One region of the Pantoea sp. AS142 genome, then DNA from elsewhere that is predicted to be linked to it. Evidence: predicted binding sites of a transcription regulator. Region 1 holds the regulator's gene; each other region holds the start of a gene.
What was found. Region 1 encodes PurR, which represses purine synthesis genes. Its sites were predicted from a motif close to CANGCAAACGTTTGCNTG; they were not measured.

Region 1 (5,161 bases):
GACTGAAAACGACATTTTGATCGCTGCCCGATTAAATCGCCATCATTGTTAAGTCCTGCGTCGGATGCCTGAATGCCTGATTATTAACGTCTGGTAACAGATTAATAATTCGTAATAATTTCGCTGATATAAGACGCTGAAAATGCTCATTTTCAGCGCAATTACGTGGGTTGCAAAGATTAATATTAAAAGGCATTACAGTTTTTAAAAGAACTGGACTAGAATGGCCGGGGCGCTGATCCTGGATCAGATTAATCTCAACTTTGTCGCGGTGCGTAGTGGCCCTGACAACTTAACGACTTCAATGGACTATGCGTTTAATCATTACGCTTTTCATGCTGGCCTTTGCGCAACTGTTTTTTAACATCGCCGCTGCGTCGCCGCACGCACCGGTGAACGTTAGTACGCATAAGGCAGAGAAAAAGAGCGCGCGCGACGATGAGCGCCGCAAGCGTCGCCCGTTGAAAACGGTGACGAAAAAAACTCGCCTCAGCTCGGTTCAAAAACTAAAAACTAAAAAACAGAAAAAAGTCGAACTCATCGCTAAACAGACACCTGCTAAAAAGACCTCGCTTAAAACAGCCCGTATCAACAAGAACAAAGACAAGAAACGCTATGGTCATCAGCGCCCGCTGAAAACGGTTGAGGTAACCCCCAGCGAGACCGGCACGATTAAAATGAGCAAATCTCATCGCCAGCGCTACCAGAAAGCGCGCGAAACAGCGATGACCAAGCTGATGGGTCAGTTAGGTAAGCCGTATCAGTGGGGCGGCACCTCACCGCATACCGGTTTCGATTGCAGCGGTCTGGTCTGGTACGCGTATAAAGACCTGGTGAAGTTTAAAATCCCACGAACCGCTAACGAGATGTATCACCTGCGTGATGCTGCGCCAATCAAGCGTGAGTCGCTGGAGAAAGGCGATCTGGTCTTCTTCCGCATCAATGGACGCGGTACTGCTGACCACGTCGGCGTTTACCTGGGCAACGGCAAATTTATCCAGTCACCACGTACCGGCAAAGATATTCAGATCAGCGCATTAGGGGAAGATTACTGGCAACGTCACTATATTGGTGCCCGTCGCGTGATGACGCCGAAAACCATACGCTGAGTAGCAGAACAAGCAGAAGAGAGCCGGGATAATCCCGGCTTTTTTATTAGTGCAGAATGGCAGTAAAACTAAAGGCCACAATCATCAGCAGACAGCCCACGGTGGTCATTAAAGCCAGTTTAAGATCGGTACTCATTGCTTGCTCCTTCATCACACAATTAGTGTGGATATCGCATTTTCCCACAGGGCCCAGTAAAAATCTCGTTTTATCCGTCCAGCCTTGTTAGAATCCCGCCTTTGTTGCGCAACGCGCGCAACCCTGATTCCGTTTGCGCACGCTGTCAGGCGGTTTTTCTCCGCCAGGAGCCTGTTTTCTGTCCGGTAAAGCGGCATTTTTGCGGAAAAAACCCTGAACAGACGCAAACGTTTAACACAAAGCTTATCATAGGGTTAGATAGGCACTGGAGTCCGATTTTCATGGCAACAATTAAAGATGTGGCGAAACGCGCAGGAGTCTCAACGACGACCGTTTCGCACGTCATCAATAAAACCCGCTTTGTGGCTGAAGAGACGCGCAACGCGGTCTGGCAGGCGATTAAGGAACTGCACTACTCACCGAGCGCCGTGGCGCGCAGCCTGAAAGTGAACCATACCAAGACGCTGGGCCTGCTTGCCACCTCCAGCGAAGCGCCCTATTTCGCTGAAATTATTGAAGCGGTTGAAAATCACTGTTTTGATAAAGGCTATACATTGATTCTGGGTAATGCGCATAACGATCTGCAAAAACAGCGCGCCTATCTCAGCATGATGGCGCAGAAACGCGTAGATGGTTTGCTGGTGATGTGCTCTGAATATCCGGACGACCTGCTGCAAATGCTGGAAGAGAACCGCAATATTCCGATGGTAGTGATGGACTGGGGCGAGTCGCGCGCCGACTTCACAGACACAGTACTGGATAATGCCTTTCAGGGCGGTTATCTGGCGGGACGCTATCTGATTGAACGTGGACATCGTGAGATTGGTGCCATTCCCGGTCAGATGGAGCGTAACACCGGTGGCGGCCGCCATGCCGGGTTCCTGAAGGCGCTGGAAGAGGCGGGTATTCAGCCGCGCACCGAATGGATTGTGCAGGGTGACTTTGAGCCGGAGTCGGGCTATCAGGCGATGCAGCAGATCCTGTCGCAGAAGCAACGCCCGACGGCAGTGTTCTGTGGGGGTGACATCATGGCGATGGGCGCGATTTGCGCCGCCGATGAGATGGGTTTGCGCGTACCACAGGACATTTCGGTGATCGGCTATGACAATGTGCGCAACGCCCGCTATTTCGCCCCCGCCCTGACCACAGTGCATCAGCCTAAAGCCCAGTTGGGTGAGAAAGCGCTGGATATGCTGCTGGACCGTATCACCAGTAAGCGTGAAGTTTCACAAACGATTGAAGTCCATCCCACGCTGATTGAGCGCCGTTCAGTAGCCGATGGCCCGTTCCGCGACTATCGCCGGTAATCTTCCCTTAACCACTCCTGATTAAGCGTTTGCGCATCACCCAGATAGCTGAGCAACCAGCCTGTCGCCGGTGATGCGCGATCCTCTGCCCAGCTGACGCAACATGGGCTGTCCGGAAACGCCACCGGCAGCGTCAGTTCAACCAGTTCGCCGCTGTCGAGCAGTGGCCTGGCCAGATGACCAGGCACCATCGCCACGCACAATCCCGCCTGCACGCACTCAAGGCCGGTTTGCCACTCCGGCACCACCAGCCTGCGCTGGTTATCCAGCGTCCATGTCATACGACGCGGCAGTGCGCGTGACGTATCCTCCAGCACCAGTGATGGCCAACTGCGCAGCGTGTCGTCATCTATCTGGCTCGCTTGCGTCAGGGGATGGTGAGGCGCGACAACGCAACGCCAGTTGAGTTTGCCCATATCCCGAAAGGCAAACCGTCCGCCAACCGGAATCGCCTGAGTCGCACCAATCGCCACATCCACCCGGCCATCGGCCAGCGCATCCCATACACCGTTAAAAACTTCATAGCTGATGATCAACTCCATATCGGGGAAGTGGCGATAGAAATCTTTGACCATTTGCCGGGTGCGCTGAGGCTTAGCAATACGGTCAACGGCAATGCTTAGCTGGCCGCGCCATCCGTTGGCCAGTTGCTGACACTGTCGCCGTGTGGCAAGCATTTTTTTGATGATGCTGCGCCCTTCCCGGACAAAATGTTCGCCTGCCGGGGTCAGAACCACTTCACGATGCTGACGTTCGAATAGCGGTACCGCTAGCCAGTTTTCCAGCTGACGCACCGTATAGCTGATGGCAGAAGGTACCCGGTGTAACTCCTGCGCGGCGGCGCTGAAGCTGCCCCCGCGGGCGACGGCGTCAACCACTTCTAATGCATATTCTGACCACATAATTTGCCTTCAAAAATTTTAACAGCAATCGGCAAATATTACCGTTTCACAGCGTCAGACGCACCTTTTACACTCTGACGCGTTTATCCTGCCAAAATGAGAGTCAAATGTCGTCGAATAAAGGATTCATGCCCTATCTTGCCCTGCTGAGCATGCTGGGCTTTTTAGCCACTGATATGTACCTGCCCGCCTTTGGCGCAATGCAGCAAACTTTTAACACCTCGCCCGGCCTGATCAGCGCCAGCATGAGTCTATTCCTGGCAGGCTTCGCCTGTGGTCAGCTCTTCTGGGGCCCCCTTTCCGATCGCATCGGCCGTAAACCGGTGCTGCTGGCCGGACTGGCCATGTTTGGTGTTGGCTGCGCAGGCATGCTGTGGGTAAATGATATCTATCTGATGCTGGCGCTGCGCTTTGTTCAGGCAATTGGTGTCTGTGCTGCGGCCGTGAGTTGGCAAGCGCTGGTGGTGGATCGCTACCCTGCCGCGCGCGCCAACAAAGTATTTGCCACCATTATGCCACTGGTTGCACTCTCTCCGGCGCTGGCCCCATTGCTGGGTGCCTGGCTGATCGGTCACTTCCACTGGCGTTCGATTTTCCTGGTGCTAACCCTGATTGCGGTGGCGTTGATTCTGACTACTCTGCGCCTGCCCACCGTGCGTAAGCCCGCGGGCGAAAAAGGTACGCAGCCCGGCTTTTTCACCCTGCTAAAATCACGGGTCTACAGCGGAAATGTGCTGATCTATTCCGCCTGTTCAGCCAGCTTTTTTGCCTGGCTGACCGGCTCGCCCTTTATTCTGGCGGATCTGGGTCTCTCGCCTGCCGATATCGGCCTGAGTTATGTGCCGCAAACACTCGCCTTTTTAATTGGCGGATTCAGCTGTCGCGCCCTCCTCAACCGCTTTAGCGGCGCACAGTTGCTGCCCTGGTTGCTGGGAGTCTATAGTCTGAGCATTCTTGCGCTGTTTGCTGTTGCGCTGTCAGGCAATAGCACGCTAATGAGCCTGATGGCACCCTTCTGCGGTATGGCGCTGGCTAACGGTGCGGTCTATCCGATTGTGGTGTCCGGTGCGCTGATGCCTTTCCCGCACGCCACCGGTAAAGCGGCAGCGTTGCAGAACACGCTGCAGTTAGGACTCTGCTTTGCCGCCAGCCTGGCGGTGTCGGCCGGATTAACCCAGGCGCTGTTTACCACCACACTGATGATGACGGTAACTATTCTGCTCGCGCTGATCGGTTACTTTATGCAGCGTGCAGCAAGCGCACAAACTGTTGTTGCCTCTGCGCAACCTGCCTGCCAGGATAATCACTGACGCACTGACTTTTTAGTTAGCTTCCTAACAATAAGTTATTGAATATTGACCTGCGTGAGAATATACTCATTCGGGTCAACAAACCTGTAATAAATCAACAATATAATAACGTAATAATCTGATTGGCACCCTGTTGCCGGGACGGTATTCGCGCGCGTTATTCACACCCTAACCGACCTGCTACAGGCGATTCCAGTCCTCTGTATCACACAGATAACCGGTGTACGGAGTCATCCGTGCCGTTCCTCAACGCCTGACGAAGTTGGCTATTATTTGTTCAGGCTCAGATTGGACAGGTGGTGGAAAAGCTATGAGTTCATCTTATGCAGAAGCAGTGAGTCCTGAAGAGAACCATTGGTATCGCATCGTTCACGAACTGCTGGAAAAAGCGGATATC
Region 2 (5,161 bases), 430 kb from region 1:
CATTTCTATGGCTTCACTCTCAGGTAAACCGTTACATGTCTACTATTGATTCTTTTCGTCGCAAACTACTGCTATGCGGTAGCGCCGCCGCTGGACTGGCATTATTGCCCGCTTCTGCTAAGGCCTCGCTTTCTACGTCTCGCCCGCGTGTATTGATGCTTAATAATCTCCACACCGGTGAAACCCTTAAAACTGAGTTTTTTAATGGTAAGAGTTACGACAAGGATGAGTTGTCACGATTAAATCACTTTTTCCGTGACTATCGGGCCAATAAAGTGAAAAGCATTGACCCGCACCTGTTTGACCAAATCTTCCGCTTGCAGGCGCTGCTGGGAATGCGTAAACCGATCCAGCTGGTTTCCGGCTATCGTTCACTTGCAACCAACAATATGTTACGTGAGAGCGGTCCTGGGGTGGCAAAGCACAGCTATCACACCAAAGGCCAGGCAATGGATTTCCATATTGAAGGTATTTCATTAGCCAATGTTCGCAAAGCGGCGTTATCTCTGCGTGCCGGTGGTGTAGGATATTATCCCCGCAGTAACTTTGTACATATTGATACCGGGCCGATCAGGCACTGGTAATGATACCGGCAACGCTGCGTGAGCCGGTCATGGAGCGTTATGAATTACCACATTATTCCTGTTACAGCGTTTGCCCAAAACTGCTCAGTTATCTGGTGCGACACTACTCGTGAAGCCGCACTGGTCGACCCTGGCGGCGATGCCGATCTAATCAAACAAACGCTGCAGCATTGCAAACTTAAACCGACTCAGATTCTGCTGACGCATGGACACCTTGATCACGTCGGGGCAGCTGTCGAACTGGCTGCTTTCTACCAGATTCCGATTATCGGACCGCATAAGCGTGATGCATTCTGGCTGGAAGCACTGCCTACCCAGAGCCGGATGTTCGGACTTGATGAATGTGCACCTTTTACGCCCGACCGCTGGCTGGAAGAGGGGGAGAGCGTACAGGTAGGGCTGACCACGCTGGAAGTCCTGCACTGCCCGGGACATTCGCCTGGCCATGTGGTGTTCTTTGACCGTTCAGGACGGTTACTGATCTCAGGCGATGTGATTTTTAATGGTGGTGTGGGACGCACAGACTTCCCGCAGGGCGATCATCAGCAGTTAATTGATGCTATCCGCACAAAATTACTGCCGCTGGGCGATGATGTTACGTTTCTGCCCGGTCACGGCCCGATTTCTACGCTGGGACGTGAACGCATCAGTAATCCTTTTCTGCAATAAAAAATGGGCCAGCAGGCCCATTTTTCAATTAGGTCATCCTGCTTACAGCACGGCGACAATCGCTTCGCACAGCGCAGACATATTGTCTGGCGTCATGCCCGCCACATTCACCCGGCCTGAGTTGACGGCATAGACACCAAACTCTTCACGCAGCCGAATTACCTGGTCTTTGGTTAATCCACTAAACGAGAACATGCCGTTCTGCTTAATGATAAAGCTGAAGTCGCGCTGTGCGCCTTTTTCCGCCAGTGTGTTCACAAACAATTGGCGCATGCGCTGAATGCGCTGGCGCATGTCCGACAGCTCCTGCTCCCAGATGGTGCGCAGGGTATCGTTGCCCAGAATCGTGGCGACGATGGCCGCACCATGCGCTGGCGGATTGGAGTAGTTCGCACGAATGGTATATTTGACCTGGCTGAACGCCGTATCTGCCACGCTGGCTTCCGCCGCCACCAGGGTGATGGCACCCACACGCTCGTTGTACAGGCCGAAGTTCTTAGAGTAAGAACTGGCGACGATCAATTCCTGATGCGATGCAGCAAAAATACGCAGGCCTTCTGCATCTTCCTCCAGACCCCGGGCAAAGCCCTGATAGGCGAAGTCGAACAACGGCAACCAGTCATTGGCCTGTGAAAGCTGCGCCAACTGCTGCCACTGCTCAGCGGTCGGGTCGATACCGGTCGGGTTATGGCAGCAGCCGTGGAACAGCACCACGTCACCAGGCTGAACCTGCTGCAGCGACGCCAGCATGCTCTCAAAATCCAGCGTATGGTTTGCCGGGTCGTAATAATGGTATTCACAGACCTCAAGGCCGGCTGCATTGAACACGTTGTTGTGATTCGGCCAGCTCGGATTGCTGATCCAGACCCGTTTCACCGATGTTTGCGTGGCGAGGAAATCGGCTGCAACGCGTAGCGCGCCTGTACCACCCGGTGTCTGAGCCGTGCGAGCGCGGCCAGCGGTGATTAGCGGGCTCTGGTTGCCGAACAGCAGGGCCTGTGTGCAGCGGGCAAAATCAGCCAGACCATCAATGCTGAGATAGTTTTTGGTGGTTTCATTTTCCAGCAGGTATTGCTCAGCTTTTTTAACACTGGTCAGCACCGGGGTCTTGCCGGTTTCGTCTTTATAGACGCCAATACCCAGGTTTATTTTTTCGGGGCGGTCGTCAGCACGAAACAGATCGGCCAGCCCAAGAATAGGATCGGCGGGTGCAGCAGAGATCGATTCAAACATGTGTCAGGTCCATTAGCGTGAACTTTAGCAAGAGGGCTCTCAGGTTAGCGCCCGGTCAGGCAAATGCCAACCGTTTGCGAGACAAATTCATACATTTTGCAGTGTGGATTGCGCGACGAGGAAATGCAGAGGTTAAAACGGGGTAACAGGGCGGGAAGATAGGCGGTTCAGGGGAATCACAGACATAAAAAACGGGGCCGTAGCCCCGTTTTTCAACATGTTTAAGCAGGATTAGAACTGGTAAACCAGGCCTACGGCTACAGTGTCATCAGTGTTCAGGCCCAGCGCGTTGTTGTCATCCAGCTGGTTGATCTGATAGTCCACATAGGTAGACATGTTTTTGTTGAAGTAGTAGGTCGCGCCCACGTCGATGTATTTAACCAGGTCAGCATCGCCCACGCCTTCAATGTCCTTGCCTTTAGATTGTACATAAGCAATGGATGGGCGCAGACCGAAGTCGAACTGATACTGTGCAACAAGTTCAATGTTCTGTGCTTTATTAGCAGAGGCAGCACCTGTCTGTGTAACGCCTGCAGCATTCACACTGGTGTTAACAGTAATTGGCGTAGAGTTACGGGTTTCACCGTACATCGCTGCCAGGTAAACGTTGTTTGCATCATATTTCAGAGCAGTTGCCCAGTTTTCTGCGCGTTTACCCTGACCAACTACGTTGCCATTAATGTCAGTGGTGCCGTCTGCCTGAGAGTCAGTGCGATCGCTGCTGCTATATGCACCAACAACACCGACACCGATTGGTGAGGTATAGCTGGTTGAAGCGCCCCAGCCGTCGCCGTTAGCACGACGGGTGTCAGTACGCTCATTTTTACCCTGATACTGAACTGCGAAGTCCCAGCCATCTACCAGACCAAAGAAGTTGGTGTTGCGGTAGGTCAGCAGGCCGGTGCTACGACCGTTCATGAAGTTATCTGAATATCCTGAGTCGCCACCGAACTCTGGCAGCATGTCGGTCCAGCCAATTGCATCATAAACCACACCGTAGTTACGGCCGTAGTCGATTGAGCCAGCGTCACCGAATTTCAGACCGGCAAAGCCCAGACGGGTTCTGTTACCATCTTGTGCGTCTGAACCTTCAGAGTTGTTCGCCTGAATGTTGTATTCCCACTGGCCGTAACCAGTCAGTTGGTCATTAATCTGCGTTTCGCCCTTGAAACCAAAACGAACGTAAGATTTGTCGCCGTTGTTGCCATCGTTATCCGCGGCATCGTTATCAGAGAAGTAGTGCAGACCAACAGCTTTACCGTACAGGTCCAGTTTGTTGCCGTCTTTGTTATAGATTTCTGCAGCGTTTGCTGCGCCGGCGGCTAACAGAGCTGGGATAATCACTGCAAGAATATTGCGCTTCATCATTATTCATTACCCTCATTGGAGTTATTTGTACACCTGCCACTGCCGTCAAGAAACCTTTACGGGAACCCTGAACGAAGTTTGGTGTCTTCCTGTGTCTGCACGCATCTTTCCATCCCCCCCGCCGTAATTCTACCTCGAAAATGCTACTAAACTCGTAATCTGGTTTCAAAGAGAAAATTTGTATTACAAAGTGTAAAAAATACGGAACTTTGTGAGATAACTCAAAATTTACAAAAATAAAAAAAGGCCGGCAGTGCCGACCTCTTTATATATATGAATTTCTTATATTTAATGCTGAATTTTAGAAACTCGCATTGCGTGGAGTACGCGGGAAGGGGATGACGTCCCTGACATTTTGCACGCCAGTCACATAGGCGATTAAACGTTCAAAGCCCAATCCGAAGCCTGAATGTGGCACGGTACCGTAGCGGCGCAGGTCACGATACCACCAGTAATCTTCTTTATTCAGACCCATCTCTTCCAGACGAGCATCCAGCACCTCAAGACGCTCTTCACGCTGTGAACCACCGATGATCTCACCAATCCCTGGCGCCAGAACATCCATCGCCGCCACGGTTTTGCCATCTTCGTTCAGGCGCATATAGAATGCTTTAATGTCTTTCGGATAGTTTTTCACCACTACCGGTGCTTTAAAATGTTTCTCTGCCAGATAGCGTTCATGTTCTGAAGAGAGATCGATACCCCAGGAAACTGGGTTTTCAAAGCTCTGACCACAGTTCATCAGGATATTAACCGCATCGGTGTAATCGACCTGGGCAAAATCAGTCGTGATGAAACGCTGCAGGCGCTCTATGGCCTCTTTATCCACGCGCTCAGCAAAGAAGGCCATGTCATCGGCGCGTTCTTCCAGTACCGCGTTGAATACATATTTCAGCATGGCTTCTGCCAGTGCAGCGGCATCATCAAGTGACGCAAACGCAATTTCCGGCTCCAGCATCCAGAATTCTGCCAGATGGCGACTGGTATTGGAGTTCTCTGCACGGAAGGTCGGGCCGAAGGTGTAGATCTTCGACAGGGCGCTGGCATAGGTTTCGCCGTTCAGCTGTCCTGAAACGGTGAGGAACGCTTCTTTACCAAAGAAATCTTCGCTGAAGTCAACGTTGCCCTGGTCATTACGCGGCAGGTTTTCCAGATCCAGCGTTGAGACCCGGAACATTTCGCCGGCACCTTCGGTGTCGGAGGCTGTAATCAGCGGTGTGGAGACCCAGAAATACCCATTTTCGTGGAAGAAGCGATGCAGCGCCTGTGCCAGAGTGTGGCGAACGCGGGCCACCGCGCCAATCAGG
Region 3 (5,161 bases), on a different contig from region 1:
CAGTACTTCTTCCGCCCGACTGATTACAGCTTCTCTATCATGGTCGGTGCTGGCCTGCTGCTGTTGGCAAACGCCGTCTGGTTCCTTTCGCACTATCGTCGTCGCTTCACCGCCGACAGCGCCATTGTCGCCGCCTGCTACTTTGCCGGTCACTTTATGATCGTGCGCTCATTGTGGGTCATCTGAGAAAATAGCCTTGACTCTGGAGTGCACTCCAGAGTGTAGGATAAGGGATGAGCAACGTTGCTCAACCCGCGACTCTTACACTCTGGAGATCATATGCATCAACAACACGCCTGTGGCTGCGGCAAACCGCGCGCCAGCCACACCGCAGCTAACCCCTTGTGCCAGATTCGCCCCGCCCGCCCTGTTTCTCTTTCCATCCACGCCGCCACGCCAGTCACCGCTGATACCGCAGGCTGTTGCTGCGACGGTAATAACAGCCCGGGCAACGACGCGGATGAGGAAAGCGACCGGCGACCCGAAAGCCGTCACACCTTTAGCTGGCAGGTCAGCGGCATGGATTGCCCCAGTTGCGCCCGCAGTATTGAAACCGCTGTCCGTCAGGTGAATGGCGTAACCAACGCCCGCGTGCTGTTCAGCAGTGAGAAGCTGGTGATCAACGCCGACAAAGATGTCCAAAACACCGTTGAACAGGCGGTGAAAAAAGCGGGTTTTCAGCTCGCCGCCCCATCAGCCACCTCATCCACCTCACCCGACAGTCCGGGCTGGCAGCATAACCGGATGCTGATTATGCTGGCGCTGCTGGTGCTCGCCAGCAGCGTTCTCAGCCAGTTCGCGCCCAGATGGGGCGACCGGCTGTTCGTACTGACCACGCTGGTCGGCCTGATCCCGGTGGCGCGGGGTGCCTGGCAGCGCCTGCGCAGTGGATCGCCTTTTACCATAGAAACCTTAATGACGCTGGCATCGGCTGGCGCGCTGATTATTGGCGCACACGCTGAAGCTGCGATGGTGCTGGTGCTGTTTCAACTGGGTGAACAACTGGAAAGCTATGCCGCCTCCAGGGCGCGCAGCGGCGTAACCCGCCTGATGGCATTGCGGCCTGAATCGGCGATTCGCCTTGAAGAAGGAAAGCGTATTGACGTGCCGCTCGCGGCGCTGCAACCCGGCGATACGATTGAAGTCGCGGCAGGCAGCCGTTTGCCGGTCGATGGCCGTTTAATCAGCCCGCTCGCCAGTTTCGATGAGAGTGCGCTGACCGGTGAATCGCTGCCAGTAACCCGCACCAGTGGAGAAAAAATCCTCGCCGGTGCCACCAGCGTTGATCGACTGGTGATGCTGGAAGTGGTATCGAAGCCGGGTGAAAGCGCTATCGACCGGATCCTGCAACTGATTGAGGAAGCAGAAACACACCGTGCGCCGGTTGAGCGTTATATCGATCAGTTCAGCCGCCTCTACACGCCGCTGGTAATGCTGCTGTCGCTGCTGGTGATGGTGATGCCGCCACTGCTCGGCGCAGGCGACTGGCAGCCGTGGATCTACAAAGGGCTGACCCTGCTGTTGATTGGCTGCCCCTGTGCGCTGGTGATCTCTACGCCAGCCGCCATTACCTCCGGGCTGGCTGCGGCGGCACGTCAGGGCGCGCTAATCAAAGGCGGGGCGGCGCTGGAGCGGCTGAGTTCAGTGCGCAGAATGGCGTTTGATAAAACCGGCACTCTGACACTGGGCAAGCCTCAGCTGACACAGATCCTGCGGTTTGGTGCGGCCAGTGAGTCAGAGATGCTGGCGCTGAGCGCTGCGGCGGAACAGGGTGCGACTCATCCGCTGGCCAGCGCTATCGTGGCGGCCGCACAGACGCGTCAACTGATGATGCCTGACGCGCAGGATCAGCAGGTGCAAGCGGGACGCGGCATCACTGCACTGATAGCTGGCCAGCAGATTCAGCTGATGACGCCCGGCCATGCCCCCGGTCTGACGCCGCAGCAAAGCGTGCAGATTGCGCAGCGGGAAGCCGAAGGTGAAACACTGGTCGTGTTAATGCGCGATGGTGAGGCGCTGGGAGCGCTGGCTCTGCGCGATCAGCTGCGCGACGATGCCGTATCTGCATTACAGGCGCTGAAAAAGCTGGGTATTGATAGCCTGATGCTGACCGGCGATAACCCGCGCGCCGCAGCGACGATTGCCCGCCAGCTGGATATTGATTATCGCGCCAGTCTGCTGCCCGCCGATAAAGTCGTAGCGATCCGGGAACTGAGTCAGCAGCAGCCGCTGGCGATGGTCGGGGATGGCATTAACGATGCACCGGCGATGAAAGCGGCGACGCTGGGCATTGCCATGGGCAGCGGCACCGATGTGGCGCTGGAAGCGGCCGATGCTGCCCTGACGCGTAATCAGCTCAGCAATCTGGCCCCGATGATTGCGCTGGCACGCCGCACGCGTCGCATCATCCGCCAGAATATTGGCATTGCGCTGGGGCTGAAGGCGATTTTCCTGGTCACAACCCTGCTGGGTCTGACCGGACTCTGGCTGGCAGTACTGGCGGATTCGGGGGCAACCGCGCTGGTCACAGCTAATGCGCTACGGTTACTGCATCGCCGCGCCTGAGTGCAGGGCTTCTGATCTGAAGAGTGAGGTTAACGACGGCCTGGGCGGCTGTGGTTAACCTGCCATGCCTTTGCGGATCAGAAACTGATAGGGCAGCGTGTCAGTCTGCTGCGCCAGCAGGCCATGTTCCATAAAGCGACAGAAGCCGGGAATATCGCGGGTCGTCGCCGGGTCATCGGCGATGATCATTAACGTCTCGCCATCCTGCAAACTGCGAACGGTTTTGCGCACCATCATCACCGGCTCCGGGCAACGCAGGCCGCGGGCATCCAGCTGATGGTCAGCAGAGGAAAAAGCATCGCTCATAATCGACTCGGTTCAGGTAAGGGGCGCTCATTCTAGCGCGTGCTGGCGGTGAATCAAGGCGATAACGATTGCGCTAAAATTAACCATTGCATAAAAAGCACAACGCGGTAAGATGCCGCCGCTTTTTGCTCATAAAACTGCCTGGCGCTGCCCGAACGGCGTCCCGCAATGGGTTCCCTCACCCCAACATTAAAAAGGTTGAATATGCTCGCATTTTCTTCACGTCAGCGCCTGCATGCGCTTTTCTGGTTATCGCTGTTTCACCTGCTGGTGATCACCTCCAGTAACTATCTGGTTCAGCTGCCCGTTTCAATCTTTGGCTTTCATACCACCTGGGGTGCGTTCAGCTTCCCGTTTATCTTCCTGGCGACCGATCTTACCGTGCGTATTTTTGGCGCACCGCTGGCCCGACGCATTATCCTGGCGGTGATGATTCCGGCGCTGTTTATCTCTTACGGCGTCTCGGCACTGTTTTATCAGGGTGAATGGCAGGGCTGGCTGGCACTGGAAAAGATGAATCTGTTTGTTGCCCGTATCGCCTGCGCTAGCTTTATGGCTTACGCGCTGGGTCAGATCCTCGATGTTCACGTGTTCAATCGTCTGCGTCGTCTGCCACAGTGGTGGGTTGCACCAGGCTGCGCCATGTTCCTGGGGAATATCAGCGATACGCTGGCCTTCTTCTTTATCGCCTTTTATAAAAGCCCCGATGCGTTTATGGCGCAACACTGGGTAGAGATTGCCCTGGTGGATTACAGCTTCAAAGTGCTGATTTGCATGGTCTTCTTCCTGCCCGCTTACGGTGTGTTACTCAACGCGGCGCTGAAGCGTCTGGCTGAACGCCAGACTGTCCGACAGGTAAATTTCGGCTAGCCCCCTATTCCATCAGGCGTAATGGTTGCAGGCAGTCTGAACACGGACTGTGCGGAACAACTGGAACGTACACGTTGTACGTGAGGATTGCGAGCACTGCCCAGGTTCTGACCCGCCATACAATTTTCTGCCATTACCCGCTAAGATCTTCTGACAATCATCAGGTTGCGTTTGCAACCTGATTCCTGTTGTATTAATGCCTGACTGGAAACTTAAAAAGGGATTCTGATGCGCAACCTGGTGAAATATGTAGGAATGGGATTACTGGTAATCGGCTTAGCGGCCTGTGACCAGAAGAAAGATGAAGCGGCGAATGACAACGGTGTCAGCGCCAGTCAGTCGGCGCAAACCGTCACGCTGATGGATGGCAAACTGAGCTTCTCACTGCCACCAGGCATGTCAGATAAAAGCGGTAAACTGGGTTCACAGACCACTAATATGCACGTTTATGCTGACGAAACCGGTGCCCGAGCGATTATTGTGATTGCCGGTGATCCGACCAATGATGGACTGGATGTGCTGTCGAAGCGTATGGAACAGCAGCAGCGTAATCGCGACCCGCAGTTGCAGGTCGTGTCGAACAAGTCTGTGACGCTGAAAGATCAGCCAGCACAGCAGCTGGATACGGTAATTTCTGCCAAAAATCAGACCTCATGGTCCTCAGTGGTTCTGGCAAAAGTAGATGGCAAGCTGGTGACGCTGCAGATTACGCTGCCAGGCGATAATCAGCAGCAGGCGCAGAGCGATGCTGACAACATTGTGAAAAGCATTACGCTGAAGTAAACCAGACGGCTGGCTCCCCTGCACAGTGGGAAAGCCAGCCTTCGGTCAGAAGCGCCTTTTATAACCCTGCATTCTCGCGAATATATTTCCGCGCTTTCACCGCATACTCGAACGGATTGGCCAGCGCCGGATCCTGCTCCGCCTCAACGACCATCCAGCCTTTGTAGCCGTAATCATCCAGGATTTTGAACACGGGTTTAAAGTCGATCACGCCATCGCCCGGCACGGTAAAGGTGCCCTTTTTCACCCCGTCCAGGAAAGAGAGATGGTTCTCACGTACCTCGGCGACCACCTCATCACGCACATCCTTGAGATGGACGTGGAAGATGCGCGGCAGATATTTTTCCAGCACCGCCAGCATCTTCTGCTGGGAGCCTTCGGAGTAGTAGACGTGGCCGGTGTCATAGAGTAAACCGACCTGCTCGTCGGTCATCGCCATAAACCGGTCAATCTCTTCGGTGGTCTGGATGCCGGTGCCCATGTGGTGATGCAGCGTAACGCGCATCCCCTTCTCCGCCGCGATGCGCGCCAGTTCGTTATAGCCTTCCGCGGTTAACCGCCACTCTTCATCGCTGAAAATCGCTTTCTGTTCAAACACCGCCAGCGTGGTGCCCTGAATACTTTTGCTCTGCTCAGA

Region 2: WFO64_RS02650 (amino acid aminotransferase) is a predicted target of PurR. The motif match lies at 2,550-2,567, and genes of this name have one in related genera.
Region 3: WFO64_RS12785 (7-cyano-7-deazaguanine/7-aminomethyl-7-deazaguanine transporter) is a predicted target of PurR. The motif match lies at 3,034-3,051, and genes of this name have one in related genera.

Annotation. Positions count from the first base shown of each region.
Region 1 covers NZ_JBBCMO010000001.1:967,005-972,165, reverse strand. The annotation lists gene WFO64_RS04875 (C40 family peptidase) at 312-1,109, shown strand; gene cydH (cytochrome bd-I oxidase subunit CydH) at 1,156-1,245, opposite strand; gene purR (HTH-type transcriptional repressor PurR) at 1,527-2,552, shown strand; gene punR (DNA-binding transcriptional activator PunR) at 2,540-3,454, opposite strand; gene punC (purine nucleoside transporter PunC) at 3,562-4,764, shown strand; gene cfa (cyclopropane fatty acyl phospholipid synthase) at 5,075-5,161, shown strand, end outside.
Region 2 covers NZ_JBBCMO010000001.1:540,858-546,018, forward strand. The annotation lists gene WFO64_RS02640 (YcbK family protein) at 36-584, shown strand; gene WFO64_RS02645 (MBL fold metallo-hydrolase) at 624-1,253, shown strand; gene WFO64_RS02650 (amino acid aminotransferase) at 1,296-2,486, opposite strand; gene ompF (porin OmpF) at 2,718-3,854, opposite strand; gene asnS (asparagine--tRNA ligase) at 4,156-5,161, opposite strand, start outside.
Region 3 covers NZ_JBBCMO010000006.1:94,682-99,842, reverse strand. The annotation lists gene WFO64_RS12800 (lysoplasmalogenase) at 1-186, shown strand, start outside; gene WFO64_RS12795 (zinc/cadmium/mercury/lead-transporting ATPase) at 280-2,565, shown strand; gene tusA (sulfurtransferase TusA) at 2,620-2,871, opposite strand; gene WFO64_RS12785 (7-cyano-7-deazaguanine/7-aminomethyl-7-deazaguanine transporter) at 3,076-3,741, shown strand; gene WFO64_RS12780 (DcrB family lipoprotein) at 3,970-4,524, shown strand; gene iolE (myo-inosose-2 dehydratase) at 4,583-5,161, opposite strand, start outside.